Tardiphaga sp. vice304: one gene and its partner. The protein of the gene in region 1 binds, or shares a complex with, the protein of each later gene. Links are inferred from orthologs where the notes say so. Each region holds a gene or a part of one and is shown on either strand. Other genes may lie near its edges.

What was found.
Region 2: the proteins of FNL56_RS22285 (region 1) and FNL56_RS08975 are in contact, whole or in part, in a solved structure (PDB 1A0O), measured with the Escherichia coli proteins. The link is inferred for Tardiphaga sp. vice304 from one-to-one orthologs.

What each region holds. Positions count from the first base shown.
Region 1 is NZ_CP041402.1:4,669,671-4,683,920, reverse strand. Bases 10,543-13,257 are described here. They hold FNL56_RS22285 (response regulator), read left to right. Parts: upstream 10,543-11,559; coding sequence 11,560-11,955; downstream 11,956-13,257. Other genes in these bases: FNL56_RS22275 (EAL domain-containing protein), read right to left, coding at 13,014-13,257; FNL56_RS22280 (TIGR01459 family HAD-type hydrolase), read right to left, coding at 12,144-12,998; FNL56_RS22290 (bifunctional riboflavin kinase/FAD synthetase), read right to left, coding at 10,543-10,899. Outside these bases: FNL56_RS22340 (gluconate 2-dehydrogenase subunit 3 family protein), read right to left, coding at 1-179; FNL56_RS22335 (VOC family protein), read right to left, coding at 222-617; FNL56_RS22330 (c-type cytochrome), read right to left, coding at 618-938; FNL56_RS22325 (hypothetical protein), read left to right, coding at 1,313-1,645; alternative ribosome rescue aminoacyl-tRNA hydrolase ArfB, read right to left, coding at 1,731-2,150; FNL56_RS22315 (M16 family metallopeptidase), read right to left, coding at 2,377-3,738; FNL56_RS22310 (M16 family metallopeptidase), read right to left, coding at 3,741-5,123; FNL56_RS22305 (hypothetical protein), read right to left, coding at 5,247-5,954; lspA (signal peptidase II), read right to left, coding at 6,041-6,544; ileS (isoleucine--tRNA ligase), read right to left, coding at 6,721-9,729; more of FNL56_RS22290, read right to left, coding at 9,928-10,542; more of FNL56_RS22275, read right to left, coding at 13,258-14,250. UniProt on the Escherichia coli protein: Involved in the transmission of sensory signals from the chemoreceptors to the flagellar motors.
Region 2 is NZ_CP041402.1:1,883,759-1,900,943, forward strand. Bases 6,392-9,650 are described here. They hold FNL56_RS08975 (hybrid sensor histidine kinase/response regulator), read left to right. Parts: upstream 6,392-6,762; coding sequence 6,763-9,450; downstream 9,451-9,650. Other genes in these bases: chpT (histidine phosphotransferase ChpT), read left to right, coding at 6,392-6,559; FNL56_RS08980 (chemotaxis protein CheW), read left to right, coding at 9,458-9,650. Also shown: FNL56_RS08935 (MarR family winged helix-turn-helix transcriptional regulator), read right to left, coding at 1-163; pyk (pyruvate kinase), read right to left, coding at 518-1,933; FNL56_RS08950 (hypothetical protein), read right to left, coding at 2,337-3,593; FNL56_RS08955 (DUF1134 domain-containing protein), read right to left, coding at 3,719-4,312; FNL56_RS08960 (YHS domain-containing (seleno)protein), read left to right, coding at 4,422-4,910; 3'(2'),5'-bisphosphate nucleotidase CysQ, read right to left, coding at 4,914-5,756; more of chpT, read left to right, coding at 5,912-6,391; more of FNL56_RS08980, read left to right, coding at 9,651-9,928; FNL56_RS08985 (response regulator), read left to right, coding at 9,983-10,348; FNL56_RS08990 (protein-glutamate methylesterase/protein-glutamine glutaminase), read left to right, coding at 10,427-11,590; FNL56_RS08995 (CheR family methyltransferase), read left to right, coding at 11,587-12,459; response regulator transcription factor CtrA, read right to left, coding at 12,709-13,410; flagellar protein export ATPase FliI, read left to right, coding at 13,778-15,103; flagellar export protein FliJ, read left to right, coding at 15,213-15,632; FNL56_RS09015 (sigma-70 family RNA polymerase sigma factor), read left to right, coding at 15,812-16,360; FNL56_RS09020 (anti-sigma factor), read left to right, coding at 16,360-17,185. UniProt on the Escherichia coli protein: Involved in the transmission of sensory signals from the chemoreceptors to the flagellar motors. CheA is autophosphorylated; it can transfer its phosphate group to either CheB or CheY.

The DNA of each region.
Region 1 (14,250 bases):
ATGTCGCGCGCGACCTTTACCATGGTCTTCAGCGTGGCGGGCGCAAGCGCGGTGGCGTCGGCGGCCCAGGCGTCCTCGATGCCGGCGGCGCCGATGGCGGCGACCACCGGCACGGCGGTCGCTGCGCCCTGCAGAAAGATCCGGCGGCTGTACTGGCCGCGTCGATCGACTTCTCTCATGTGATCCTCCCTGAATAGTTCCTGGTTGTTGTAATTTTCGTCTTATCCGAAACGCCCGCCCTTCTCGATCACCTCGATCTTGTAGCCATCGGGATCGCTGACGAAGAAGAACCGCGCCATGGTGCGGCCGTCATGCTTGAAGTCGCGCAGCGGTCCCGGCGAAAGTCTTTCGCTTTCGAAGCGCGCGTGCTCGGCATCGACGTCGTCGACGACGACGGCGAGATGGCCGTAGCCGTCGCCGATTACATAGGGCTCCTTGCGGTCGAAATTCACCGTCAGTTCCAGCTCGAACGGCGACGAGGGGTGGCGCAGATAGATCAGCGCGAAATCCGGCCACGCCAGTCGCTCGGCGATTTCAAGACCGAAGGCGCGGACGTAAAAATCCAGCGCCCGGGTTTCGTCAAGCACGCGGATCATCGAATGCACAGGCTTGGCCATTCAGTTCAGTCCCTTGAGATAGTTAATCACGGCGGCGCGAATCTCCGGCTTCGACTGGCGGTAGGCCATGCTGCTGCCGGCGACGACCGCCTGCGGATTGGTGAGCCAGGCATCGAGCCGGCTTTCGTCCCAGACGAAATGCGCCTGCGCCAGCGCCGGCGAGTAGCGAAAGCCGTCCTGCTTGCCGGCCTCGCGGCCGACGACCTTGTGCAAGGCCGGTCCCTGACGCGGCGGGTCGCTCAGATTGGTGGTGTGACAGGTGGCGCATTGCTGCTTGAACAAAGCGGCGTCATCGAGCGGCTTGGCCGATGGCAGCGCCATCTGCGCGACGGCCACGTCGATCGTCAGCACTGCGCTGAGAAATGTCAGCATCGTCGGAAAGAGGGTGCGCCGCATCATGATATCACCGTTCATGGCGCAGAGCCTAGGTCGCGGCGCGACCGCAGTGGTAGTAGCGGGCTGTTGTCGGAGCGAACAAACCAGCGTCGGCCGGCGGGGGCTTCGCCGCATATATGACGCAGCCGGGCAAACCGTCGCGCAATGACCGCATCCTGTCTGCACTGCGGACACATGCGGGGACTTCCTTGAGCCTTGCGTCGCCCGCAAGACATGCTCGTGCGATCGACGGTCCCGCCACCGGTGGGCGGCGCAATTTCTGCGGCACTGTCCTCGCGCGACCAACCCAGGAGAATCGAATGAAGATTGTGAAAACTTCGGCGATCGCCTTTACGCTTTCGGCCATGCTGGCCGGCCCTGTTCTGGCGCAGGGCGCCGGATCGACAACGCCACCCTCAGGGATGACGCAGCAGGGCGGCGCCATGCAGCGCGGCCCGGCCGGAGGCGCCGACACCGAAATGAATGCCCAGACGCCCGGCGCCAAGGCGGGGGCTGCGACCAAGGGCACGGTAGGCTCCGGCAGCGGCGGAACGGCGCGCGGCACGGCCGGCGCGACAGGCCGAGCGGCGCCGGAGGCTGCGCCCAACGGACTCGACGCCGGCGGTGCCGCATCGACGACCAAACGCCATTAGCGCGATCTGACGCCAGGATGGCTCGCGGCCAACGCGAGCGCGACCACGGCCCTTCCGCAAGGAAGGGCCGTTTTCGAATGCTACGTCAGTCGTCGTAACCGCCGGAGCCGCGCTTCGACTTGACGTCGCTGCGGCGCTTCTTGCCTTCCAGCCGGCGGGTCTTCGAGCCCAAAGTCGGCTTGGTCGGCCGCCGCGTCACGGGGCGGAACGCGGCCTCGGCCAGCAGTTCGGTGAGCCGCTCGATGGCGTCGGCGCGGTTACGATCCTGGGAGCGGAAGCGCTGGGCGTGGATCACGATCACGCCGTCCTTGGTCATGCGCTGGCCGGCCGCGACGCGCAGCCGGATCGCCATGTCCTCGGGGATATCCAGCTTGCGGCTGTCGAAGCGCAGTTGCGCCGCGGTCGAGACCTTGTTGACGTTCTGCCCGCCGGGACCCGACGCGCGCACGAACGTCACCTCGATGTCGTCCTCGTCGATGGAAAGATTTCGCGCGATCCGCAGCATGGGGCACCAAAGCGATCTCCGGGACGGGAATCGGCAAATCGCATAATATCGGATTTGGCGTAGTTTTGCTTTGCCGAAGCACACTCCCCGTCATCCTGAGGCGCCCGCCGTCTTCGGCGGGCCTCGAAGGATGGAGGCGGGCGCTGAGGTTGCGGCCATCCTTCGAGGCGCGCATGAAGTATGCGCGCGCCTCAGGATGACGGCGGTGGTGGGGTAACTTCTGAACTCAGTTCGCCTTCGGTGCCACCGCGGTCGGTGCCACGGCGGCCTGCGGGGCGCGGCCGACGACGACGGTGAGCAGGCCGTCGCCCCAGATATTCTTCGCTGCGGCCTTCGCCTGGTCGAGCGTAACGGCATCGACCACGGCGTTGCGCTTCTCGATGTAGTCGATCGGCTGCTTGTCGATCTGGTACTGCAGCAGCGCGGTGGCCAGCTTCGAGGAAGAGTCCAGCGCCAGCATCTGCGAGCCCTTGAGATAGGATTTGGCCTCGTCGAGCTCGATCTGCGTGGGGCCTTCCTCGGCCATCCGCTTGACTTCCGAAGCGACGGTGTCGACGGTTTCGGTGGCGCGGTCGGCGCGGGTTGCCGTATTGCCGATGTAGATGCCGGAATGCTGCATCCACAGCAGCGAGCCCGACACGCCATAGGCCAGGCCGCGCTTCTCGCGCACTTCGTGATAGAGCCGCGACGACAGCGTGCCACCGCTGAGGATGTGGTTGACGATATAGGCCGCCATGAAGTTCGGGTCGTCGCGCTTGATGCCGGGCGAGCCGAACGTCACTACCGTCTGCGGCACGTCGAGCGTGACGGACACTTTCTGCGGCGGCTTGCTCGCGACGATTTCGGGGACCGGCACCAGATCGGCCTTCGCCGGCAACCCGCCGAAGGTCTGGTCGAGCAACTTGCCGAGCGTGTCGGGATCGACGTCACCGACCACCGCGATCTTCAGCGTGTCCTTCGCGATGATGCGGCTCTTGTAGGCCTTGATGTCGTCGACGGTGATGGTCGGCACGCTTTGCAACGTGCCATTCGACGGCCGGCTGTAGGGATGGCTGCCGAACGCCACTTCGAGGAATTTGCGGCTGGCGATCGAGCTCGGATTGCTGCTCTCGCGGCGCAGATTGGATAGCACCTGGTTACGGATGCGCTCGACGTCGACGGCGTCGAAACGCGGCTGCGACAGCGACAGCCGCAACAGATCGAAGGCCTCGTCGCGGTGGTCCTTCAGCATCCGCAGCGAGCCGCGAAACGCGTCGCGCTGCGCGTTGTAGCTGAGCTCGATGGCGCGGCGCTCCAGCCGCTCGTGAAAGGTCTTGGAGTCCAGGTCGGCCGCGCCCTCGTCCATCAGGCTGGCGACCATGTTGGCGGTGCCGGGCTTGTCGGCCGGGTCCTGCGCCGCGCCGCCGCCGAAGGCATATTCCATCGCGATCAGGGGCACGGTGGCGTCCTGCACGAACCACGCCTCGATGCCGCCCGGCGACACCAGGCGCTGGATCTTGGCCGCGGCAAGCGAGGGGGCGGCGGTGAGGCCGGCGAAGGCGACCGTGGTGACGAAAGCTAGCGCCGCGCGGCGGGTGAGGCGGATCATGTTCACGAGCGCTTCTCCTCGCGCTTCGGCGCGGTGTCCTTGATCAGATAGCCGGTGACCGAACGTTTCTTGTCGAGCCATTTTTGCGCGGCATCGCGGACCTGTGCGGCGGTCACCGCCTTAACGCGGTCCGGCCAGCTGCGGATGTCCTCGACGGACAGCCCGGTGGTGAGCGCCGCGCCATACCAGCGCGCCAGCGTGGCCTGGTTGTCCTGCGCGTAGATCGCCTCGGCCACCAGCTGGGTCTTGACGCGTTCGAGGTCGGCGGCAGGCACCGCGTTGGTGGCGACCTCACCGATCACGGCATCGATCGTCTTTTCGATGTCGGCGAATTCGACGCCGGGGCGCGGGGTCGCCGAGATCATGAACTGCGAGTTATCGAGTGCGGTGCCCTGATAGCCGGCGCCGGCATTGATCGCGAGCGGCTTGTCGATCACCAGCGCGCGGTACAGGTACGAATTGCTGCCGCCGCCGATCAACTGGGCGAGCACGTCAAGCGCGGGGCTTTCGCCGGCCGCGGCAGTGGTGGCGGACGGCACCAGGTAATAGCGGCGCAGGCTGTTCTGCTCGACGCGGGGATCGGCCAGCGTCACGGTGCGCGGACCGGCGGGCTCCGGCTCCTTCGGGCGGATGCGCGGCGCGCCGATCGCCGGCTGTGCCGGAATCGCGCCATAGGTGCGCTCGATGGTCGGCCGGATCTCGGTGGCGTCGACGTCGCCGGCGATCACCAAAGTGGCGTTGTTCGGGGCGTAGAAGCGCTTGTAGAAGGCCAGCGCGTCCTCGCGGTCCAGCTTCTCGATCTCGGAGTGCCAGCCGATCACTGGGCGACCGTAGGGATGGTTGAGATACAGCGCCGCCATGATCTGCTCGGACAGACGCGCGTCCGGGCTGTTGGCGACGCGCATGTTGTATTCTTCCAGCACGACGTCGCGCTCCGGCAGCACGTTCTCGTCCTTGAGCACGAGGCCGGTCATGCGGTCGGCCTCGAACTCCATGATCGTGGCGAGCTTGTCGCGCGGCACGCGCTGGAAGTAGCCGGTATAGTCGGTGGAGGTGAAGGCGTTCTCGTTGCCGCCGATCCGCAGCACGGTCTGCGAGAATTCGCCGACCGGGTGTTTGGCGGTGCCCTTGAACATCAGATGTTCGAGGAAATGCGCGAGGCCGGATTTGCCTGGGGTCTCGTCGGCCGAGCCGACCTTGTACCAGACCATCTGCGTGACCACGGGGGTGCGGTGGTCGGGGATCACCACGACCCGCATCCCGTTGCCCAGCGTGAAGGTGGCAGGCGGCGGCGCGGTGATGGTCTGCGCGCCGGCGGGCGCGAGGGTGAACAGAAGCGCCAGCGCCGCGGCGGAGCGCACGGCCAATCGGGATGTGGGGGTCATGACGGGGCTAATGGCTCCTCGGCAGCAGAGAAATGTCGGCCAACCCTTTTCAGGTGTTGGCCGATCACGGGCAATTCAAGGGGTACGGAACGAACAGTCACGCCGTAGCGGCGCCCGATAGGCTCACGGCTGCGGCTTGTCGCTCATGATGTTGCGTTCGGACGCATTGCGCAGGACTTCCTTCGGCCCGGTGCCATAGGCGTAGCCGGAGGCCGGCGTCTGATAGCCGACCGGCGGCTGGGTCAGCGACTCGCGCGTCGGCTCGCCCTTGAATTCGGCGGTCTCGCCCTTGTTGCTGCTGCCGAACAGGTTCTTGAACAGCCCGCCGGAATAGCCGAGCTGCGAGGGGCTCAACACGATGTTCTTGTTGGGATCGCCGGGAATGGAGCTTTCGGAAACGGTGGGCCTGGAGCGCTGCAGCTCCATTTCCTTCGGGGTCAACGAGCGGGGGTAATCGCGCGGGTCGCCCTTCGGGGCCAGACGGGCCTGGCGCGCGGCGTTGCGCTGCTGGACGTCGGGGTCCTTCGGCCAGTTCGGCACGTTGGCGGGGGTGGCATCCGGCGGCGGCAGCGTGATCTTGGGCGGTACCACCAGCGGCGAGCGCTCGCGGTAGTCGATGCCCTGGTTTTCCATGTTGGTGCCGCCAAGGCCCGACATGATGTTCTTGATAACCTTGTCTTCGAACGACGAGTCGTCTTCCTCGTCCGCGGCGCGGGCGACGCCGGCCGACATCACCAGGCCGATACCGAGCATCGCGACCGCCAGCCGCAGGTTGCGCTTCAGTCCGTTGGAAGGGTGCACCAATGAGACGCTCGTGTTGGTCTCGCGCATCGGGTTCATCCTGTTCAAATGTCTCGCGGATCGCCGTTTCCGGCGCAGTCCGCTCGCTTCGCCCTTGGGGTTCGTATCGGCCGTGATCAGGGCGCTTTTGCGGCGGGGACGTTGAAGAAGGAGTCATACAGCAGGGCGCCAACCCCGGCAACGATGGCGACATCGGCGAGGTTGAACACGTACCAGTTGTAGGTCTTGCCGGCGATTTCGACGTGCAGCAGGGCGAAATCGACCACCGCACCCCACGCAAAGCGGTCGATCGCATTGCCGATCGCGCCGCCGATGATCAGCCCGAGCGCGACGGTGGCCAGTTTGGTCTGCGACTTGGCCATCCAGACCGCCAGCGCCACCACCGCGAGCGCCTTGACGGCAATCAGCACCGCCTGGCCGGTGGGGCCGGAATCGGAAAACCAGCCATAGGAGATGCCGGTATTCCAGGCCAGCACCAGGTCGAAGAACGGCGTCACCGCCACCGCGCCGCGGCGGGAAATGTCGAACACATACAAGAGCCAGAGCTTCGACGCCTGATCGAGCACCAGGGTGGCGAGCGCGGCCAGGATGCCGGTGCGAAGGGCAGGGGAGGTCGTCATGCCGCCGCCCGCCCACAACGCCGTGTCGTCCCCGCTAAAGCGGCGACCCATACACGCTGTCGAAACAATCCGGGCGAAAAAGACATGGCGAACCCTGAGCCCGAACCGGGAGGACGGAGGCTATGGATCCCCGCTTTCGCGGGGACGACGATGAACTTGGCGGGCGGCGACGATCGCTAGCCGACGCCCAGTTTCTTCCATTCGCGCAACGCCGCAGCATCCCGCGGGGTGACGTCGGGATATTCCTTGTCCTCGCCCACCGTAGGCAGGATCTTCCAGGACCGCGCGCATTTGGTGCCGATGGCCTTCTCGACCACGACCGCGACGCCTGGCACGTCATGCAGCGCGAAGGCACCTTCCGGCGCGTCGTCATTGGTCATCATGGCATTCGACGTGATGAACACTTCGGCCAGATCGATATCGGCGAGCACTGCGAAGATCGCGGGATCGTTGACGTAGACCAGCGGCGAAGCTTCCAGCGAGGAACCGATCCGCTTGGCGGCGCGCTCGACTTCCAGCGCCCCGGTGACGACACGGCGGACGTCGCGGATCGAGGCCCACTTCACGGCGAGTTCGTCGTTGCGATAGGCGCCAATCCCTTCCGGAAACTCGGTGAGATGCACGGATGGCTCGGCATCCGGCCGGTACATCCGCCAGGCTTCTTCCGCGGTGAAGGACAGGATCGGCGCCAGCCATTTCAGGATCGCATTGCACAGCAGGTCGATGGTGGTGAGTGCGGCCTTGCGCGCCAGCGACGACGGCGCGTCGCAATACAGCGTGTCCTTGCGGATGTCGAAATAGAACGCCGACAGTTCGGTGTTCATGAAGGTCGACAGCGAGGCGACCACAGTCTTGTAGTCGTAACCGGTATAGGCCTCGCGCACGACGGCGTCCTGAACCGCGAGCTGGTGCAGCATCAGCCTTTCGAGCTCCGGCATGTCGGCGAAGGCGACCGCGTCTTCCGGCTTGTAGTGGGCGAGCGTGCCGAGCATCCAGCGGATCGAGTTGCGCAGCTTGCGATAGGTCTCGATCGTGGTCTTGAGGATTTCCGGGCCGATGCGCTGGTCGTCGGCATAGTCGGTGGCGCAGACCCAGAGCCGCAAAATGTCGGCGCCGGACTGCGCGATCACCTTCTGCGGTTCGACGGTGTTGCCGACCGATTTCGACATCTTGCGGCCGTTCTCGTCGAGCGTGAAGCCGTGCGTCAGCACGACGTCGTAAGGCGCGCGGCCGCGGGTGCCGCAGCTCTCCAGCAGCGACGACTGGAACCAGCCGCGGTGCTGGTCGGAGCCTTCCAGATACATCACGGTGTCCGCGCCGCCATCGACCTTGCGGTGGATGCCGGCAAGGCCCGGGAAGTGCACGGGGTCTTCCAGCACGAAGGCATGGGTCGAGCCTGAATCGAACCAGACGTCGCAGATATCGTCGACCTTCTTCCAGGTTTCGTTCGACAGCGTGCCGAGGAAACGCTCGCGCGCGCCTTCGGCATACCACGCGTCCGCCCCTTCGGCCTCGAAGGCGTCGGCGATGCGCTTGTTGACGGCGGCATCATTCAGCAGCTCGGCGGAGCCGTCGCCCTTCTCGCGCACGAACACCGCGATCGGCACGCCCCAGGCGCGCTGCCGCGAGATCACCCAGTCGGGCTTGGTGTTGATCATGCCGTTGATACGGTTCTGGCCCATCGGCGGCACCCACTGCGTGGCCTTGATGGCCTCGCGTGCGCGATGGCGCAGCGTGTCAGCGGGCTTGGCGACGCCGTCGTCGCGGATGTCCTTGTCCATCGCGATGAACCACTGCGGCGTGTTGCGATAGATGATCGGCTTCTTGGAGCGCCAGGAATGCGGATACTGGTGCTTGAGGCGCGAGCGCGCCAGCAGCATGCCGGCGGCCATCAGAGCCTTGATGACGGCCTCGTTGGCGCCGCCCTTCTCGCCCTTGTCGTTGATGACGCGCTCGCCGACGAAGCCCGGCGCCTGCTCGGTGAGCGCGCCGTTTTCATCCACCGTGTAGGGGATCACCGACGAGATGCCGCGCGCCTCGAGCTGGCGGCCGTTCGCCATCCAGGCCTCGAAATCCTCGCGGCCGTGGCCCGGCGCGGTGTGCACGAAGCCGGTACCGGTATCGTCGGTGACATGGTCGCCTTCGATCAGCGGCACGGTGAATTCATAGCCGCCACTGAGGCCGGCCAGCGGATGGCGGCATTCCAGCGCGTCGAGGATGCCGGCGTCGACATCGCCGCTCTTTTCATAGGCGGTAACGCGGGCCTGCTTGAACACGCTCTCGGCCAGCGCATCGGCGAGGATCAGCAGTTCGCCGGGCTTCACCCAGTTGTCTTCCGGCGCGTCGGTGACCTTGTAGAGGCCGTAGGAAATCTTGTTGGAGAACGAGATCGCGCGGTTGCCTGGCAGCGTCCACGGCGTGGTGGTCCAGATCACCACGGATGCTTTCGCCAGCCGGCCGAACTCGGCCTTGACCGGAAACTTCACCCACACCGTATCGCTCGTGTAGTCCTCGTACTCCACTTCGGCTTCGGCCAGCGCGGTCTTTTCCACCACGCTCCACATCACCGGCTTGGAGCCGCGGTACAGCGTGCCGTTAGCGGCGAACTTCATCAGTTCGCGGGCAATCTGCGCCTCCGCGAAGAAGTCCATGGTGGCGTAGCGGCCGTCCCAGTCTCCGACGATGCCGAGCCGCTTGAATTCGCTGCGCTGCACGTCGAGCCAGCGGCCGGCATAGGCGCGGCATTCCTGGCGGAATGCGACCATCGCGGCAGAATCCTTGAAGTCCGGCTTCGGCTTGCCCTTCGAGCGGTAGTTCTCCTCCTCGATCTTCCATTCGATCGGCAGGCCGTGGCAGTCCCAGCCCGGCACGTAATTAGAGTCGAAGCCGAGCATCTGCTGGCTCTTGGTGACGACGTCCTTGAGGATCTTGTTGAGCGCGTGCCCGATATGGATGTTGCCATTGGCGTAGGGCGGGCCGTCATGCAGCACGAATTTCGGCTTGCCCTTCGATTGCTTGCGCAGGGTGCCGTAGAGGTCGATCTCCTGCCAGCGCTCCAGCAGCTTCGGCTCGGCCTGCGGCAGGCCGGCGCGCATCGGAAACTCGGTCTGCGGCAAATAAAGCGTGCTGGAATAATCGTGGGCGTCGGACTTCGGTGCGTCGGATTTGGCGGGCTTGTCGGACATGAAAGGCTCTGGCTCGGCTGAAAAAGCGAGGAAACGCGCAAGATGCGCGGCGAACGGCAACGGTCCCGGTCTTGCGCCGAGCAAAGCTCAGGCGGAAGCCGGGCCGATAATGCGAGATATGGGCCGCCGTGCGAACATCGGCCCTCAATAGCAGCCGGATGGCGAAGCGCAAAGCCCTGTAGGCTCCGGCCGGCTGCGCTAGCCTGGGGGGCCCAGCTTCGGAAACGCCTCCGGCGCTGCGGCAAGGGCGGCGCGGGCGCGGGCGCTGTCGTCGTCCATCTGCCGGATCAAGGGCTCGATGCCGTCGAATTTCAACTCGCCGCGGAGAAAGGCGATGAAGGCGATGTCGAGCGTCTGGCCGTACAGGTCGCCTGCAAAATCGAACAGGAACACTTCCAGCAGCGGCGCGCCGTTGTCGAAGGTCGGGCGGCGGCCGAAGCTGGCCACCGCGTCGAAACGCTCGGCGCCGCGGCCGACCCGCACGGCATAGACGCCATGCCTGAGGCCGCAACTGTCGGGCAGGCGAATATTGGCGGTTGGGTAGCCGAGATCGCGGCCGAGCTTGCGGCCATGGATCACCTCGCCGGTGACGAACCACGGGCCGTCGAGCATGTTGGTGGCCTGGTCGATCTGACCCTCGGCCAGCGCCGCCCGGATCGCGCTGGAGGACACCGGGCGATCGGCAAAATCGACATGCGGCTGCACATCGACCTCGATGCCCAGTCGCGGCGCCTCGGCGACCAGCAGGCTGGGCGAGCCGATGCGGCCCTTGCCGAAATGGAAGTCGTAACCGACGGCAATGCCGCAGATGCCCAGCCGTTCGATCAGGTCATGGTGAATGAAATCCTGCGCCGGGGTGCCGGCGCGGCCCTGGTCGAAGGTCATGACGACGGCGCCGGCGAGCCCCGTCCCTGCCAGCAGCCGCAATTTGCCGGTCTCGTCGGTGAGCCGGAACTGCGGCGTATTCGGGCTGAAATAGCTGCGCGGATGCGGCTCGAACGTCACCGCCATCGCCGTGGTGCCCCGCAGCTTCGCCATGTCCAGCGCGGCCTGGATCACGGCGCGATGGCCGAGATGCACGCCATCGAAGTTGCCCATGGCGACCACGGTCCCGCGTGGAATGTCGGACAAGGGTGTGGAGTCGCGGATAACGGCAAAGCCAGGCGGCATGGGATGGATTCGCTTATGATCTGGAAACGGCGGGGCGGGCACGGGACGGTGGCGCGACGGCGGCGGCGAAGTCAAGCCGCCGGACACCGACACCTCCGCCGGACCGGTTACAGGCAACGTCAAAGGAGAGTTTTATGTCGATGTAACAGGGCCTTGCTTCAATTCAGCGAAACATTCGAGAGAACTGTTAAGGCGTTATTAACCACGCTTTGAGCGGTGCGGATCGATCGATCAATCCAATGGTTCTGGCGCTATGAGCGAAGCGCTAACCATCCTTGTCGAACAGGTTGAGGCGGTCGAGGAGGTCGTAAGCCCCCCGCGCAGCCCGGCGTCGCAACGCGATTCTCGACGCGTAAATGGCCCGTGAGGTCTATCGCAGGCGTCCGCCGCCGCGTCCGACCCGGCTGGATATGAACGCCTAGATCCCGAAACGGCCGCCATTGGGTACCCGACTGCGCGCCAAAGCGCTCTTCGGTGTCTCCGCACCATCGTAACTGCAACAATGAAATCAATATCTTCCGGATTAACGAGCTGTTTAATCGCAGCTGCTAATTCTGCAGACGGGCCGCAGCCAGCACGTTTGGCAGATGCTGCGCCCGGGCAAATTTGCTACCGGCAAATGTCCAGACCATGCACGTGTCGGTTTCAGGGGGAATGAAGATGGCGGTTGATTTGTCGATGACGGTGCTGGTGGTGGATGACTACAACACCATGATCCGTATCATTCGCAATCTTCTCAAGCAGCTCGGTTTCGAGCACATTGATGATGCTGCCGATGGTTCGGCGGCGCTGGAGAAGATGCGTACAAAGAAATATGGTCTGGTGATCTCGGACTGGAACATGGAGCCGATGACCGGCTACGACCTGCTCAAGGAAGTGCGCGCCGACGCCAACCTGTCGCAGACCCCGTTCATCATGATCACGGCCGAATCCAAGACCGAGAACGTGATTGCGGCCAAGAAGGCCGGCGTGAACAACTACATCGTCAAGCCGTTCAACGCTGCGACCTTGAAGACCAAGATCGAAGCCGTGTTCCCGGACAGCGTCCCGGCATAAGGCACTTTCTTCACCTCTCCCCGTTGGGGAGAGGTCGCAGCCGAGCGTCAGCTCGGCTTCGGGTGAGGGGCTGCCAGTGTTTCACTCGCGGGCCCCCCTCAGCCGTATCGAACGACCTTCGGTCCTTCGAGCCACCCTCTTCCCGCAGGCGGGGCGAGGGACGTAAGGCGCCGTCTGTTGCTTGTGCGCTACCACTTCAATTCGCGCATCAACGCCTTCGGCGGATGCCCGAACAGTTCCGTCACGGCCGCTTCTTCCATCTGCTCGATGCCTTCGAGCTCGCCGGCATGAATGCCGCGGGCGACGAACAGGCAATCGATGCCGTAGGCATGCGCGCCGACGAGATCCGTGCGGACGGAATCGCCGATCGCCAGCACGCGCTCCCGCGGGGTGTCTTTCCCGGTTTTCGCCTTCGCCAGCGCCATCGCGCGGTCGTAGATCGGGCGGTGCGGCTTGCCGTAGAATTCCACGTCGCCGCCGAGTTCACGGTACAGCTCGGCGATCGCGCCGGCGCAGTAGATCAGGCGGTCGCCGCGCTCGACGAGGATGTCCGGGTTGGCGCAGACCAGCGTCAGTTTTCGCGACAGCGCCTGCGTCAGCGTCTCGCGATAGTCTTCCGCGGTCTCGACCTCGTCGTCGAACGGCCCGGTGCAGACGATGTAATCGGCCTCGGCGAGCGGCGCGAATTTGGCGTCGAGGTCGCGATGGATCGAATTGTCGCGCTGCGGCCCGATCCAGTACATCGACTGGCCGAGCCGGCTTTTGATGAAATTCCGCGTCAGGTCGCCCGACGACACGATCGCGTCATAGATGTCGTCGGCGACGCCGAGCTTGCGCAGCTGGCGCTGCACGGAATCGGCCGGGCGCGGCGCGTTGGTGATCAGGATCACAGTGCCACCATTCGCGCGAAACGTGTGCAGCGCCTCGCGCGCGTCCGGGAATGACTCCAGGCCGTTATGCACGACGCCCCAGATGTCGCTGAGGATGACGTCCACGCCGGACACGAGGTCGCGCAGGCGTTCGGCGAATCGAAGTTCTGTCATAAGAGTGAAAGCCGTTCAGTTCGTGCCGGCGCGGCGGGCGAGCGCGGCACTGCCGCTTACGCGCGGCGGATCGATTTTCGGAGCGTCGCTGCGGCGGCCGGCGCCGTTGGCTCCCGCTGCTGATGACGACGCCTTGGCGGGTGGCGTCGCGGCTCCCGCAGCCGGGGCTTCCGGCCGCAGCGGACGCGGCGCCGCGAACAAAAACCCTTGCCCGAAACGGACGTCGAAGTCGAGCAGGTCGATGACCGCGCGCTCGCCCTCGATGCGCTCGGCGATCAGGTCGATGCCGAAGCGGCCCAAGAGGTCGGACAGATCGGCCGGATGAATATCGGAGCCGGCATTCTGTGCGGGGTCGAGCAGCAGCCGCGCCGGCACCTTGATGAAGCGGACGCCGCGGTCGGCGAGTTCGCGCGGCTCGATCCGCAGATCGGTGACGTGGTCGATCGAGAACCGGTAGCCGCGCTGCGCCAGAGCGGCGAGATGCTCGCTCTCGATCGGCCCGAGCGCGCGAAACGTCGCCTGCTTGAATTCCAGCACGAAGGACGAGGCCAGCGCGCGGTTGGCGTCGAGAAAATCGATGCATTGCGCGAAGCTGTCGGCGTTCGACAGCGTCGAGGCCGCGACATTGCAGAACACGCCGACCTCCTTGTTGCGCACCATCAGCCGGCGCAGCACCTGCATGCAGCGCAGCATCACGGTATGGTCGATCTGGCCCATCAGCCCGGCGGCGTCCGCGGCGGCGATGAAATCATCGGCGACGATCACTTGGTCCTTGTCGTCGCGCAGCCGGGTCACCGCCTCGTAAAAGCGCACCTTGCGCTGCGGCAGCGTCACCATCGGCTGAAGATAGATGTCGATCCGGTTGGCGTTGATCGCGCCGGTGACGGTCGCCAGCATCAAGGCGTCGTTGCGTGGTTGCGCCGGCGCCAGCGCCAGCGGGGAAACCTTTGTAACGGTGTCTTCGGCAATATCGGCGGCGAGCGGCAGATCGGGGGCCGGGGCCTGCGGCCGAAGCTGCGGCGGTACCGGGGGCGCGATGGCGGCGGTTGCGGTCACCGGGGCAGGTGACGGCCTGTCCTCCGCGGTAAGCAGGTCCTCATGGGTCGCGACCGTGGAGGCCAACTGGGTGACCAGCGCGCCGAGCTCGCCGATTTCCCCGATTACCGACTGCAGGCGGTCCGGGCCGTTATTCGTTGCAGCCACTTTGGTATCCTGCGCCATTTTGGCTTCCAGCGCCTGGAGCCGGCGGCCG
Region 2 (17,185 bases), 2.8 Mb from region 1 along the record:
TCACCGCGCCGAGTTGGCCGCGAACCGCCTGAAGCCTTGCCGTAAACGCCAGCGTATCGTGAAGGAACTGCCGAAAAGCCCTGTCTGAGCCGCCCACCATCAACTGCGCTCGGGTGATCGTTGGTTCGATCTTTGCCCTGCGTTGCTTCGTCTTCATCGCCATCGTGTTCCCCGCGCACCCGCTATTCGTATATCCGGCGCACTGATAACAAACAAGTTGCGTGCCGAGCCGTACGCTGCGTGAGAGGCATGCGTGAAATGCCGACTGGTCGTTACCAGAGTAACTTTCCGGTAAAGGTAGTTCCATCGACGGGTCGTCGATGATGCCCCGCGAGGGAACTTAAACGCGTCCGTTCGGAACCATAGCCGCTGTCGCCGCGTTGCGGCCCGGCGGAGCGGGCAAGGTTTGAATTGATACGACGGAACCGATCGGGCCTCGCGTTCGCGGGGGACGATCCGTGAGGGAGCGAGTGGCGTTCGCTCTGCTGAGCAGGCGGCGAAAGAGCGCCGCGTCGCTTCAATCGATATGGACGACCCGCAGATTGTTAGTTGTGCCGGTTTCCTTGAACGGAATGCCGGCGACGACCACGATCGAATCCGCCGGTTTGGCAAATTCCTCGCTCGCCGCAATCTGGGCGGCCTTTTCGACCATTTCTTCATAGGTGCTGATGTCTTCCGACAGCACGCTGTGAGCACCCCAAAGCAATGAGAGCTGCCGCGCCACGCCTTCGTGCGGCGTAATCGCGAGCAGCGGCACTTTCGGCCGCTTGCGGGCGATGCGCGCGGCGGTGGTGCCGCTCGAGGTGAAGGCCACGATCGCCGATGCATGCAGGGCCGCGGCGAGGTCGGCGGCTGCGGCGGCGACGGCGTGCGGCGCGGTCTCCTCCTCGCCGGGATGCGAGGCGTCGATGATCGCGCGGTACATCTTGTGCCGCTCGGTGCTCTCGATGATGTGGCTCATCATGTCGACCGCCTCGACCGGATATTGCCCGGAGGCGGATTCCGCCGACAGCATCACCGCGTCGGCGCCGTCATAGATCGCAGTGGCCACGTCGGAGGCCTCTGCGCGGGTCGGCGTCGGAGCCGCGATCATCGAGTCCAGCATCTGCGTGGCCACGATCACCGGCTTGCCGGCCATGCGGCAGGCCCGGATCAGTTCCTTCTGCCGGCCCGGCACGTCCTCGTGCGGGATCTCCACGCCAAGGTCGCCGCGCGCCACCATGATGGCGCCAGACAGCCGGATGATGTCGTCGATGTGCTCCAGCGCCGCAGGCTTCTCGATCTTCGACATCACGCCGGCGCGGCCGTTGATCAGCGACAGCGCCTCGATCACGTCGCCGGGCTTCTGCACAAAGGACAACGCCACCCAGTCGACACCGAGTTCCAGCCCGAAGGCGAGATCGGCGCGGTCCTTCACGGTCAGCGGCGACAGGTTGAGTACGGCGCTCGGCACGTTGACGCCCTTGCGGTTCGAGATCACGCCGCCGGTGATGATCCGGGCGTCGATGAAATCACCGCCGAGGCCGGTGACGCGGACGCGAATCCGGCCGTCATCGATCAGCAGGTCGTCGCCCGGCGTCACCGCATCGAATATCTCGGGATGCGGCAGCGGGATCGACAGGCTGTCGCCATCGACGCCCTGAAGCACGAAGCGCACCCGTTCTCCGGCGATCACCGTGATTTTGCCGTCCTTGATGGTGCCGACGCGGATCTTGGGTCCCTGCAGATCCTGCAGGATGCCGATCGGTCGGCCGACCCTGGTTTCCAGCGCGCGGATCGCAGCATGCACCCTTGCGTGATCCTCGTGGGTGCCGTGGCTGAAATTTAGCCGGAACGTATCGACGCCGGTCAGAAACAGTTTCTCCAGCATTTCCGGCGACCCGCTGGCGGGACCCACGGTAGCGACGATCTTGGCCCGACGATTGCGACGCATGTTTCATTCGGCCGCAAGGCCGCCTCTGCAAGCTCTGGATTCGTGCCCGCGCGAAGCAGGCCGTGACGTCGGGAATCTATAGCGGTCGGGTATGACAAGATAGGCGTGCAGGCGGATGCCGCTGCCCACGTCTGCATGGCGATCGAGATGCGCGTACCGATGTACCGGATCAAAGTTAAAGGAGGTGGTGGGCGATGCAGGGATCGAACCTGCGACCCCACCCGTGTGAAGGGTGTGCTCTCCCGCTGAGCTAATCGCCCGAAGTCGCGCAATAAGAGCCGGGCGGGTAGCCCGGCGGTGCGTGACGCCAGTGGCGCGATTTAGGGAATAGGGGGCGGGGGTGTCAAGCCGCGCGGGCGGCGATAGCGAACATTGTTCGCAAGACGCCGGCCGATCCGCCTTCTCAGCCCTGCTGCACGTGGGTAGCTTGGCTCTGCAGCGCCTGGATGCGGTCGGCCAGCGTGGCATGGGCGGGAATTTTGGCGCCATTGGCGGCCTTGCCGATGTCCGCGGCAGGCGCCGCCGCGAGAATCGCTTCAATCTCCGAATTGGGACCTTCCAGCGTCATCGCCAGCCGGGCGACCTTGGCGGCGATGTCGTTGATGCGCTCCCGGAGCAGGGCGTTTTCGACCCGTTCGGTGGCCCAGGCGCTTTCGGCCTGCTGCCCGACCATCTTGAGTTCGTTCTGCTGCCGGGCGCGTTCTTCGCGAACCGTCTGCAGTTCGCGCTCGACGGCGACCTTTTCGGCCTGCAGCGTCTGGATCAGGCTGGCCGACGTGCCATCCTGGCGGGCGGCTACCTCGACGCGCAAATCCCTTGCGATTCGCTCCGATACCTCGGCGGCGTGGCGGAGCTGGCTGTTCTCGAATTCCCGCTCGGCCATGCGCCGGTCGTGGTCCGTCTCGGCGCTCTCCAGCTCGGTGATGCGGGTGCCAAGCCGCTCGGCCTCCTGGACCTGCGCCATCAATGAACGATCGAGATCGGCGACGCGCTGGCTGAGATTTTCGACGCGGCCGCGCGCCTCGCCGAGCAGCGCGGTGACGGTGGTGGTCTCGCCACGCTGCAGTTCAAGCTGTTGCCTGGTGGCGGCGAGGTCGCGCCCGGTATCGGAGACCTGGTTTTTCAGAACCTCGATCTGGGCCCGCGCGCTTACCAGCTCGACCTGGCGGCTGTCGGCCAGCATCGAGCGCTCGGAAAGTTCATGCGCGGTGCGGGCGAGTTCGGCCTGTTTGTCGGTCATGGCCTGCGCGGCGGCTGCGAGATCCGTGATCCGGCCGGCGAGGTCGGCTTCGGTCGCGGCCAGCTTTTCCTTCAAGGCGGCTTCGCGCGCCTCGAGGTCGAAGATCGTCGCGGCCTTCTCGCCCAGTTCGAGCTTGAGCCGGTTGACGGCGTCGGTCTTCTTGCCGATTTCGGCGAGATGGGCGGTGGTCTTGTTCCTGAGCTGATCGACATTGATTTCCAGCTTGCGCGCCGACATCGCGAATTCGGCGCGCAACTGGTCCTTGTCGGCCTGGATTTCCGCCATCGACAGCGGCGTGGCGGCTTCGAGCCGGCGCTTGGTGAGGCGCACGGCGCGGTGATGCACCAATGGTGCGATCGTCAGGGCGACCAGAATCGCCACCAGAAAACCGATCGCCAGATACATGATCGGCTCAACCATGACTCAAACTCCCACCCGCGAAAACGCAGGGGTTAGCATGCCATGCGGGCGGCGGAGAAGGCCAGTTCAACGCTTCGTTAACCTGAATGCGGCGGGGCGGCGCGGCGCGCGTCCGGCCGCCGCGATCAGAACGGATTCCAGGTCGCGCTCGGCGTGAACTTGAGATAGCCGATATTGGCGCCCAGCCGCAGTCCGAGGCCGGAGCGAATCGGCACCAGCACGATGTTGTCGGCGGTGAGCGCGGTCATGCCGAAGCCGCCGATGATGTAGGCGGAGCCGTCGATGCCGCCGAAACGCTGGTAGATCGCGTTGGTGGCCGGCAGGTTGTAGACCAGCGTCATGGTGCGGGCGCCGTCGCCACCCCAGTCGAAGCCGACCGAGGGACCCTGCCAGTAGACCCGGAGGTCGCCGGCATTCTTGGTATAGAGGGTGCCTTCGCCGTAGCGCAGCCCGGCGACGATCGCGCCGGAGCCTTCTTCGCCGAGAATATATCCGTTCGGCAGGCCCCATTGGCTGACCGCGCGCTCGATCACCGACGCCAGGCCGCGCGAGACATTGCCGAAGAAGCGGTGTCCCGCTGTGGTCAACTCGTCCGGTCCATAGCTCGAGGGCTGGGCGGCCGCCTGCCGTGGCGGACGCGGCTGCTGGGCCTGAGCCGGCGACAGGCCAACCGTCATCGCGGCCAGCATCAGCACAGCCAGGCGAGAAACGAACGTCATGAAGAAACCCCTAGGTATTAAAAGTTGACCGCGGCCTTAACCGGATGCTGACCAGCACGCCCTAAAGCTGCGTTCAATGTCCCCGACTCCCATACTATCGGTATCAACTATGACGGCACAACGGCGACAATTGATAGGGCATTGCCGCGGATTCGCCTTGATCTTGCTGCTCGCCGCAGTGCCGGTCCCCGGCCATGCCGGCACCACCGAACGCGTCGTCACCGATCGATTTACGGGCCTGGCGATCGCCGGTTTCGATCCAGTTGCGTATTTTACCGATGCCCGCCCGTTACCCGGCGATGCCGCCTTTGAACTGTCGGAGGCGGGCGTGGTCTGGCGCTTTCGCAACGAGGGCAACCGGGCGTCGTTCGCCGCGAATCCGGAGATCTACAGTCCGCAATTCGGCGGCTACGACCCTGTCGATGTCGCCCGTGGCGTCGCCTATCCTGGCAATCCGCAGCTCTTTCTGGTGCTGAACCAGCGGCTCTATTTGTTTGGGCACGCGGAAAGCCGCGACGCCTTCGCCGCGGCACCGGCGACCGCGCTGGCGGAGGCCCGCAAGCGCTGGACAACGCTGCAGGTCGAACTGTCGCGCTGACGCTCAGCCACGCGGCACGGCGGTGGGGTCGCCCCAGGCGATGAATTCCGGCACGATGAAATCCGCCCGATGGCCGCCATAGATCACCGCCCCGCCCTGGCTGTCGGTGACGATGCCGCCCGCGGCGACCACCACCGCCTGGCCGGCGGCGATGTCCCATTCGCAGGTCGGCGCCAGCCGTGGATAAAGGTCGGCGGCGCCCTCGGCGACCCGGCACAGTTTGAGCGCCGAGCCCAGCGGGACGCGGACGGCGCCCGGCCGGGCGTCGATCAGCGCCTCGGTGCGGGCGTCACCATGCGAGCGGCTGACCGCCGCGATCCACGGCGCGCCGCCCCGGGGCATGGCGCGGGTGCGGATCGGCGTCACCGAGCGGATACGGAAGTCCGGCGACATTTCGAGCCGCTCGGCGCCGCGGCCGACCAGCCCGCGCCAGATCAGCCCGAGATCCGGCGCGCCGACGACGCCCAACACCGGCACGCCGCCCTCCACCAATGCGATATTGACGGTAAACTCGCGGCGCCCGGCGACGAATTCCTTGGTGCCGTCGAGCGGGTCGATCAGGAACAGGCGACCGGGATAGGGCGGGCAGGCGAGCTGCAGGCGCTCTTCCGACAGCGTCGGAATATCCGGAAACAGCCGCGCCAGCCCCTCGGCGATGACGCGGTCGGCGGCGAGGTCGGCTTCGGTTACCGGCGAACCATCGGCTTTGCCATCGATCGACATCGCCTCGCGGTTGACCGCGCGGATCGCGGCCCCGGCCCTGGCCACCAGCCCGGTGAGCGGCGCCAGCAAAGCTGCGGTGTCATCGAGATCCAGTGCCGGATCGTTCTCCAATCTGTGGTTCATTTCCTCGCGCTCTGAATAGCCGTCCGACCGTGTTTCGGCCTTGTACGGCCGCATCCGCCTGCGTTGCGGTGGCCGCACCGTTCCCCACAGTGTATCAAGCCGTAAAGCAATGCCATGATTCGCCGTCCACCATACGGCCATCCAGGAGCGACCCGATGTCCGATACGCCCACTCCCGGCCTGGCCCCTGACGCGCTCGAACTGGCCGCACTGCTGTGCTCGCGGGTCTGCCACGACCTCATCAGCCCGGTCGGCGCCATCGTCAACGGGCTCGAAGTGCTCGACGACAATCCCAAGCCGGAAGACAAGGAATTCGCCCTCGACCTGATCCGCAAGAGCGCAAAGACCGCCTCGGCCCGGCTGCAGTTCTGCCGGCTGGCCTTTGGCGCGGCGGGCTCCGCCGGCGCACAGATCGACCTTGGCGACGCGGAGAAGATGGCGCGCGGCCATCTCGAGGACGCCAAGACCAGGATCGAATGGAATCCGACGCGCGCCTATCTTCCGAAGAACAAGGTCAAGCTGCTGCTCAACATGCTGATCATCGCGCAGCAGACGATTCCGCGCGGCGGCGTGCTGACTGTCGATCAGGTCGGCGAAGGCGACGCGCTCGGATTTCGCGTCAACGCGGCCGGTTTGAACGCCCGGTTACCGCAGAACATCGTCGCGCTGCTCAGCGCCGACCATGCCGGCAACGTCGATGCCCATGCGGTACAGCCTTACTATACGCGATTGCTGGCACAGGCCTGCGGCCTCAGCGTCAGCATGGCAGCCGAAGGCGAGGCCATCGTCGTGACCGCCGTTTGAACCGCTGTCGCGGTCCACAGCGTTAACGGCGCCTTACGGAAGTAGCCATAAACGCAGGCGGCTACCTACCCGGCGCATCTATCTGTCCAATCAGGGCTCTTACGGCCCGGATACGCAACCAATATTAAACGCTTTGCGGTGAAAGTAGCCACATTCCGAAACGGGTCGCGCAATCGCGCGCGTGGAATGCGAAGGCCAATTTCATGGACGATCTTCTGCGGGAATTTTTGACGGAAACCAACGAGAGCCTGGACACGGTCGACAATCAATTGGTCCGGTTCGAACAGGATCCGAACAACGCTAAAATTTTAGATAATATTTTCCGCTTGGTACACACCATCAAGGGCACCTGCGGCTTTCTTGGCTTGCCGCGCCTGGAAGCGCTTGCGCACGCCGCTGAGACGCTGATGGGTAAATTCCGCGATGGCATGCCGGTCACCGGAGAGGCGGTGACGCTGATCCTGACCACCATCGACCGGATCAAGGAAATTCTTGGGCAGCTGGAGGCCACCGAGGCCGAACCGGAGGGCGTCGATCAGGACCTGATCGATGAGCTTCATCACATGGTTGAGAAGGGGATGGCATCGATGAGCGCTGCGCCGCCGATCGTGCCGGACGTCGTTGAGGCACCGGCTTTGGTGGTGCCGATGCTGGAGCGCGAATTGCGTCCTGGCGAAGTATCGCTGGACGAGCTGGAGCGGGCGTTCCAGGAAACCGAGATCGAAGTGGCGCCGCCTGCGGCTGTCGCAGAACCCGCGCCGGTGGTCGCCGTGGTCGAGAAGGTCGCGCCGAAACCGGCAGCGAAGAAATCCGTCGTCGAGATCGAGACCCCGGAAGGCGACAAGGTCGCCAACCAGTCGATCCGCGTCAACGTCGACACGCTCGAACATCTGATGACGATGGTGTCCGAACTGGTGCTGACCCGCAACCAGTTGCTGGAAATCAGCCGCCGTCACGAGGATACCGAATTCAAGGTGCCGTTGCAGCGTCTGTCGACGGTGACCGCAGAGCTGCAGGACGGCGTCATGAAGACGCGCATGCAGCCGATAGGCAATGCATGGCAGAAGCTGCCGCGCATCGTCCGCGATCTCGGCGGCGAACTCGGCAAGCAGATCGAACTCGAAATGCACGGTGCCGACACCGAGCTCGATCGCCAGGTGCTCGATCTGATCAAGGATCCGCTCACTCACATGGTGCGCAACTCTGCCGATCATGGCCTTGAGACCGGCGCCGAGCGCGCCGCGGCCGGCAAGCCGGAGCAGGGCACGATCCGGCTGTCCGCCTATCATGAAGGCGGCCACATCATCATCTGCATCGCCGACAACGGCCGCGGTCTCAACACCGAACTTATCAAGGCCAAGGCGATCCAGAATGGCCTCGCCTCCGAAGCCGACATCGAGAAGATGTCGGAAGCCCAGATCCACAAGTTCATCTTCGCGCCCGGCTTCTCCACCGCGGCAGCTGTTACCAGCGTCTCCGGACGCGGCGTCGGCATGGACGTCGTGCGGACCAATATCGACCAGATCGGCGGCACCATCGACGTCAAGTCGGTGGCCGGCGAGGGCTCCAGCGTCACCATCAAGATCCCGCTGACGCTGGCGATCGTCTCGGCGCTGATCGTCGAAGCCGGCGGAGACCGTTTTGCGATCCCGCAGCTTGCGGTCGTCGAACTGGTGCGCGCGCGCGCCAATTCCGAACATCGCATCGAGCGTATCAAGGACACCCCGGTGCTGCGGCTGCGCAACAAGTTGCTGCCGCTGATGCACCTCAAGAAGCTGCTGCAAATCGACGACGGCACCAACTCCGAACCGGAGAACGGCTTCATCGTCGTGACGCAGGTCGGCAACCAGACCTTCGGTATCGTCGTCGACGGCGTCTTCCACACCGAGGAAATCGTCGTCAAGCCGATGTCCACCAAGCTGCGCCATATCGGCATGTTCTCCGGCAACACCATTCTGGGTGACGGCGCGGTGATCATGATCATCGATCCCAACGGAATTGCGCAGGAACTGGGTGCGGCCGGTTCGGCGGTTACCGAGATCTCCAACGAAAACATGTCCAAGCACGCCAATGCGTCCGAGCAGCTTACTTCGCTGCTGGTGTTCCGGGCCGGCTCCTCGCAGCCAAAATCGGTGCCGCTGGCACTGGTCACGCGGCTCGAGGAGATCGCCGCCGACAAGATCGAATCGTCGAACGGCCGTTATATGGTTCAGTACCGCGATCAGCTGATGCCCCTGGTGCAGATGGACGGCGTGTCGATCCATACCAGCGGAACGCAGCCGATTCTGGTGTTCGCCGACGAGCAGCGCTCGATGGGCCTGGTGGTCGACGAGATCATCGACATCGTCGAGGAGCGTCTCAATATCGAAGTGGCGGGCGCACAGCCCGGCATTCTCGGCTCCGCCGTCATCAAGGGGCAGGCGACCGAAGTGATCGACGTCGGCCATTTCCTGCCGATGGCATTCGCCGACTGGTTCACGCGCAAGGAAATGAAGGAGTTCGCCACCACGCAGTCGATCCTGCTGGTCGACGACTCCGCATTCTTCCGCAACATGCTGGCGCCGGTGCTGAAGGCGGCAGGCTACAAGGTTCGGGTTGCGATCAACGCGCAGGAAGGTCTGGTCGTGCTGCGCTCCGGGCAGGAGTTCGATGCCATCCTGACCGATATCGAAATGCCCGACATGAACGGCTTCGAATTCGCCGAAGCCATTCGGGCGGACCAGAAGATGTCCCACACCCCGATCATCGCGCTGTCTTCGATGATTTCGCCCGCGGCGATCGAGCGCGGCCGGCAGGCCGGCCTGAACGATTATGTCGCGAAGTTCGATCGGCCTGGTCTGATCGCCTCGCTGAAAGAACAGACCAACCAAACCACCAGTCAGGCGGCGTAAGATGACCATGACCAGCAAGACAACCACTTCCGGCGGCGCCATCACCGAATTCGTCACCACCATGATCGGTGGCCAGCTGTTCGGCATGCCGATCTCGCGCGTGCAGGATGTGTTCATGCCGGAACGACTTACCCGCGTGCCGCTTTCTTCCAGCGACGTCGCCGGCGTGCTCAATCTGCGCGGACGTATCGTTACCGCCATCGACATGCGCTCGCGCCTCGGCCTGCCGAAGAACGACGATGGCAAGCCGCCGATGGCGGTGGGCGTCGATCTGCGCGGCGAATCCTACGGCCTGCTGATCGACTCGATCGGCGAAGTCCTCAAGCTTGCCGACGACAGCCGCGAGGTAAATCCGGTCAATCTCGACCCGCGGATGGCGAAGATGGCCGATGGCGTTCACCGGCTCGACGGCCAGTTGATGGTCGTGCTCGACGTTGACCGCATTCTCGAAATTTCGCCCGACAAGCTGGCTGCCTAAGGCCGGCGCGCGCGCAATCAAACGTCCTTCGGGACACAGAGGCAGAGGCCGAAAATGAAGACTTGTCTGGTTGTCGATGACTCCAGCGTCATCCGTAAAGTTGCCCGCCGGATACTCGAAGGTCTGGATTTCGAGATCACCGAGGCCGAAGACGGCGAGAAGGCCCTGGAAGCCTGCAAGCGCAGCCTGCCGGACGCCGTGCTGCTCGACTGGAACATGCCGGTGATGGACGGCTACGAATTCCTGCGCAACCTGCGCCGGATGCCGGGCGGCGACGGACCGAAAGTGGTGTTCTGCACCACCGAGAACGACGTCGCGCACATCGCCCGCGCGCTGCATGCCGGCGCCAACGAATACATCATGAAGCCGTTCGACAAGGATATCGTGTCGGCCAAGTTTCATGAAGTCGGTTTGATCTAGGCTTCGCAACCGGGCGTTCGCGCCCGTTTCTGATCGTCACGCAAGTTCATTTGTAGCGTTCGTTGCGTCTGGTGAGTGATGAGTATTGCTGTGATGAGTGCCCCTGTGTCGGATACGGCGCGGTATGAGCCGTTGCGTGTCATGGTCGTGGATGACTCGGTCGTCATTCGCGGCCTGATCTCGCGCTGGATCGAGGCCGAGCCGGACATGACCGTCGCTGCTTCGCTGCGAACCGGGCTCGACGCCGTCAACCAGGTCGAGCGCATCAATCCCGACGTCGCTGTGCTCGACATCGAGATGCCCGAACTCGACGGCATCGAGGCGTTGCCGCAACTGCTGGCCAAGAAGCGCAATCTGATCGTCATCATGGCCTCGACGCTGACCCGCCGCAACGCGGAGATCTCGTTCAAGGCGATGTCGCTGGGCGCGGCCGACTACATTCCGAAACCGGAGAGCACCCGCGAGAATGCGGCCGCCGACGTATTCAAGCACGATCTGCTGCAGAAGATCCGCCATCTCGGCCACAAGGTACGGCGCCTGAAATCTGCTGCTGCGCCCTCGATCGTGCCGGCAGTGGCGAAGCCGGCGGCGCCGTTGACGGCGCTGGGGCCGGTGGCGGGGCAGGTCCAGCTCGCCAAGCGTCCGTTCAGCCAGATCATGCCGCGTGTGCTGCTGATCGGTTCCTCGACCGGCGGCCCGCAGGCGCTGATGACGCTGGTGGCCGAGATCGGCGCCGTCATCGACCGCGTTCCGGTGCTGATCACCCAGCATATGCCGCCGACCTTCACCACGATTCTCGCCGAACACCTGACGCGCACCAGCAAGCGCCCTGCGCACGAAGGCGTGGACGGCGAACTCGTCAAGCCCGGACAGATTTATCTGGCGCCGGGTGGCAAGCACATGCGCGTGGTCAAGCACGGCACCAATATCACCATCGCGCTCGACGATGGCCCGGCGGTCAATTTCTGCAAACCCGCGGTCGATCCGCTGTTCAACTCCGCGATCGATGCCTGGCAAGGCGCCATCCTGGCGGTGGTGCTGACCGGCATGGGCTCGGATGGCATGCGCGGCGGCAAGGACATCGTCGCCGCCGGCGGCGCCGTGATCGCGCAGGACGAAGCTACCAGTGTGGTGTGGGGCATGCCGGGGGCGGCTGCCAACGCCGGAATCTGCTCGGCAATTCTGCCGCTCAACCAGATCGCTCCGAAACTGGTTCGGATATTTTCGGGGGACCGCTCATGACGCCGGCCAATTACGACTACCTGCGCAAATTCCTGAAGGAACGCTCGGGCCTCGATCTCTCCGTCGACAAGCAGTATCTGGTGGAAAGCCGCCTGATGCCGCTGGCCCGCAAGGCCGGCCTCACGACGCTCGACGAGCTGGTCCAGAAAATTCGCGGCGGCTCGACGACGCTCGGCGCCGACGTGGTCGAGGCGATGACCACTAACGAGACGTTCTTCTTTCGCGACAAGATTCCGTTCGACCATCTGCGCGAGGCGGTGATTCCCGAACTGATCCAGACGCGCGCGTCGCGCAAGAGCCTGCGGATCTGGTGCGCGGCGGCCTCGACCGGGCAGGAGCCCTATTCGATCGCGATGTGCGTGAAGGAAATGAGCGCGCAACTCGCCGGCTGGCGCATCGAGATCATCGGCACCGACATCTCGCCGCAGGTGCTGGAGAAATCGAAATCCGGTCTCTACACCCAGTTCGAGGTGCAGCGCGGGCTGCCGATCCAGCTTCTGGTGAAGTACTTCAAGCAGACCGGCGAAATGTGGCAGATCAGCCCGGAGATCCGGGCCATGGTCCAGTATCGGCCGCTCAATTTGCTGCAGGACTTTTCCCATATGGGCAAGTTCGACCTGATCTTCTGCCGCAACGTTCTGATCTATTTCGATCAGGACATGAAGTCGCAGATTTTTGGCCGACTGGCCAAGGCGATGGAGCCGGGCGGTTTCCTCGCTCTCGGCGCCGCCGAAACCGTGGTCGGTCTGACCGACGCCTTCAAGCCGCAGGCCGACCGCCGCGGATTGTATCGTCCGACCGCCGTGCTTGCCGCGCCGTCGATCGTGCCGGGCATGGGTACGGGCATGAAGGTCGTCAGCGCGCGGTAGATTGCGCTTTCATTCCGGCATGCTGCAGACGGCGAAGCCGTACGATGCAGGTCCCAGCCAATCCAACTGGATTGGCTGGGACCCCCCGCGTGTTCCTCGTCACATATCGAGATTCCCCGCCACTCCAATCGGAGCGGCTGAGGTTCGCTCGCGCCCAGGAATGACAACAAGCGTTTCCCAAACAAAAACCCCGCCGTTTCCGGCGGGGCTCAGTTTCGGGAGGTTATGACGAACGCGCAGCAAGCGAGATCAGGCCGGGATGCGGATTTCTTCTTCGTGCGGCTCGCGCAGCACGTAGCCGCGGCCCCAGACGGTTTCGATGAAATTGCGGCCGTCCGACGCATTCGCCAGCTTCTTGCGCAGTTTGCAGATGAACACGTCGATGATCTTCAGTTCGGGCTCGTCCATGCCGCCGTAGAGATGGTTGAGGAACATTTCCTTGGTAAGCGTGGTGCCCTTGCGGAGCGAGAGCAGCTCCAGCATCTGGTATTCCTTGCCGGTCAGGTGCACGCGCTGGCCGCCGACTTCCACCGTCTTGGTATCCAGGTTGACGACGAGGTCGCCGGTCTGGATCACCGACTGGGCATGGCCCTTGGAGCGGCGCACGATCGCATGGATGCGGGCGACGAGTTCGTCCTTGTGAAACGGTTTGGTCATGTAGTCGTCGGCGCCGACGCCGAGGCCTTTGACCTTGTCCTCGATGCCGGCGAGGCCGGAAAGGATCAGAATCGGGGTCTTGATCTTCGACACCCGCAGCTGCTTGAGCACATCATAGCCGGACATGTCCGGCAGATTGAGGTCGAGCAGGATAATGTCATAGTCATAGAGCTTGCCGAGATCGACACCCTCTTCGCCGAGATCCGTCGTATAGACGTTGAAGCTCTCGGATTTGAGCATCAGCTCAATCGACTGCGCGACCGCGCTATCATCTTCGATTAACAAAACGCGCATGCCAGTCCCCTTTAGTCGCCGCTCCGGGCGTCAGGTCGGCCGCACTTGCGGCACCAAAAAACGCCTTTGAACAACTGATTCGGATCCTGACGACATATGGTTAACAAAACCTGATTCCCCTGTGCAAGACCAAACCGTGCAATTTTTGTCGAATCGCCATAAGATATTGCTGTAAAGGCAGTTTTTGTTCCCGCAGCCGTTCAAGTTCCACATTAAGAGTCAGCGCTAACCGACTCCATCGACTCGCCCTTCGTTCTGAAAAGCGAATGCTCTCAGCTTCCTCAGACAATGACGTAATGATTAACGATGCGGGTAAACACGGAGTTAAGGGTCTGCCGGCAATGCCTGGAAACTTAAGGTTTTCGCAATGAAAGCACTCGCGGAACAGATTGCCGATCTGGACGGCGTCAACATCTATGGACGGGTGGTTGGCGTCCGCGGGCTGATGGTGGAGATCGCAGGTCCCATCCATGCGATGTCGGTTGGCGCGCGAATCGTGATCGAGACCGGCACCAACCGCTTCATTCCGGCCGAGGTCATCGGCTTTTCCGGCACCAATGCGGTGGTGATGCCGTTTGCCGGGCTGGAAGGCGTGCGCCGCGGCTGCCGCGCGGTGATCGCCAATGCCGCCAGCCAGGTGCGGCCGTCGTCGGCGTGGCTCGGGCGCGTCATCAATGCGATGGCGGAGCCAATCGACGGCAAGGGGCCGCTGCTGCAGGGCCCGTCGCCGATGCCGTATCGCAATTCGCCGCCACCGGCGCATTCGCGCAACCGGGTCGGCGCGCCGCTCGATCTTGGGGTGCGCTCGCTCAACACCTTCCTGACCTGCTGCCGCGGCCAGCGCATGGGCATCTTCGCCGGCTCCGGCGTCGGCAAGTCGGTGCTGCTGTCGATGCTGGCGCGCAATGCCGATGCCGACGTCTCGGTGATCGGTTTGATCGGCGAGCGCGGTCGCGAGGTGCAGGAATTTCTGCAGGAAGATCTCGGCGAGGAGGGGCTGGCGCGCGCCGTGGTGGTGGTGGCGACGTCCGACGAACCGGCCTTGATGCGCCGCCAGGCCGCCTATCTCACCATGTCGGTGTCTGAATACTTTCGCGATGAGGGCAAGGACGTCATGTGCATGATGGACTCGGTCACCCGCTTTGCGATGGCGCAGCGCGAGATCGGCCTGTCGGTCGGCGAGCCGCCGACCGCCAAAGGCTATACGCCGACGGTGTTCACCGAACTGCCGAAACTGCTGGAGCGGGCAGGGCCCGGCACCAATCAGGGCTCGATCACAGGTATCTTCACCGTGCTGGTCGATGGCGATGACCACAACGAGCCGGTGGCCGACGCCGTGCGCGGCATTCTCGACGGCCACATCGTGATGCAACGCGCGATCGCCGAACGCGGTCGCTACCCCGCGATCAACATCCTCAAATCGGTGTCGCGGACGATGCCGAAATCCTGCGATCCCGCGTTCCTGCCGACGATTACGCGCGCCCGCCAGATCATGGCGACCTATTCCGACATGGAGGAACTGATCCGGCTCGGCGCCTACCGGGCCGGCTCCAGCCCGGAGGTCGACGAGGCGATCCGGCTGCACGAGCCGCTCGAGACCTTCCTGCGCCAGCGCAAGGAGGAGGTCTCGCTGCTGGGCGATGGATACAGGCAACTCGAACAAATCATTGGCAGTTTGGAAACGGAACGCTAACTTTGTCCGGTCATCATCTGACCCAGAGTAGAGTTTGTACCGGCGCCTTCCTTACGGGAGACCGGTGGCGTCCCGCGTATGATTTGGGACTTCTGGGGAGTACGAGTCGATGAAGTCACGTGACACGCTGATCCGACTGAAGAAGTTTCAGGTCGACGAGAAGCGGCGCCGGGTCAATCAGATCGAGAGCATGATCGCCGATTTCCAGCGCATGTCGGTCGATCTGGAGCGCGAGATCCAGACCGAGCAGGACCGCGCCGGCATCCAGGATCCCTCGCACTTCGCCTATCCGACCTACGCCAAGGCCGCGATCCAGCGCCGCGAGAACCTGACGCGCTCCGCCGACGAACTGCGCATCCAGCTCGAGGATGCCAAAAGCCTGCTCACCGAAGCGTTCGAGGAATTGAAGAAGGTCGAATTGCTCGACGAGCGCGACCAGGCCCGCGAACGCGCCGAGGAAAGCGCCCGCGAGCAGGCCGACCTCGACAGCATCGGCCTGATGCGGGCCCGCATCGGCGCCGTTGCCTGAGCGGCGAAGCCATTCATGCAATATCGAGCCCGGACCGCGAGGTCCGGGCTTTTTGTTGCGCGCTGTCCACAGTCCATGCCGTGCCATGGCCCGGTACCGTGAAAGTATGATACGACAGCTCCGACCGCGTCCGGACTCAGGCAAATAGCGGTGGGATATCTTGAGGTTGGGGACACTGAATGCTGACGCCGGCTGAGCTCGTCTGGCTGATCGCTGCGGTTGCAAAGGGCGACGAGGTTGCGTTCGAGCGCCTCTACGCGGCCACGCGCGCGAAACTCTTTGGCGTGGTTCTCCGTATCTTGCGCAGACAGGATCTTGCGGAAGAAGTTATCCAGGAGGCCTATGTCAAGATCTGGAACAGTGCCGGGCAATTCAATCCCGGGCTGGCTTCGCCAATTACGTGGATGGTATCGATTGCCCGAAACCGGGCGATCGATGTGGTCCGCAAGAAGGGCGAAGTATCGATCGAGGAAGAGCCGGCCGCGATGGAAGTCGCCGCCGATACGCCCGATCCGCTTGCGCGTCGGGAAATGACCGAGGAGTTGAAACGCCTGTTGGAGTGTGTGGGACGGCTTGAGCCGGACCGCCAGAAACTGGTGCTGCTTGCTTACTACAATGGATGGAGCCGCGATCAGCTCGCGGTGAAGTTCTCCGCGCCGGTGAACACGGTGAAGACATGGCTGCGCCGCAGCATGTTGGATATCCGGGAGTGTCTGGGATTGGTATGATGGCCTATAGCGAAGACCATATCGTGCTGGCGGCGGAATACGTGCTCGGCACCCTGGACGCCGATGAGCGCGCGCAGGTCGATACCATGATGACCGTAGACAAGGAATTTGCCGGGCTGGTCGATGCGTGGTCGCGCAAGCTCGACGTCCTCAACCAGATGGTCGGCCTCGTCGAGCCTGGTCCCGAAGTGTGGGAGCGGATCAAGCGCGCTGCCGGCCTGTCCGGCGCGCAGCAGGCTCTGATCCTTCCCGCGGCGCCGGTCGCGGCTGTTGCCGCCGAGCAAGCTGCGCCCGTCGAGGCCGGCCGTCCCGCCATCGATTTACCGTATGATAGCTCGCAGGACGGTTCGAACGTCGTTGCCTTCTCGCAGCAGGCGCGCCGCTGGCGCAATGTGGCGACCGGCATGATGGCGATCGCCGCGGCCCTGGTGGCGATGATCGGCCTGCAGGCGACGCGCCCCGATCTGCTCCCGGAAGGCCTTCGCCCGAAGGCGCCGCAGGTCGCGCAGGTTTCGCCGCCGGCGGCCCCCGTTGCGCAGGCCCAGTATGTGGCGTTGCTGCAGACCGATGCCGCGTCGCCGGCCTTCATTCTCACGGTCGATTCCGCCACAAAGAACTTCACTGTCCGCAAGGTCGGTGCCGAGCAGCAGCCCGGCAAGGACTATGAGCTGTGGATCGTGTCCGACAAATTGCAGGCGCCGCGTTCGCTGGGTGTGATCGGCGGTCATGACTTCACGACGGCAGCCGCACTGGCGGCGTATGATCCGGCGATGGTGAATGAGGCGACCTATGCCGTCACGGTGGAGCCCACCGGCGGCTCGCCGA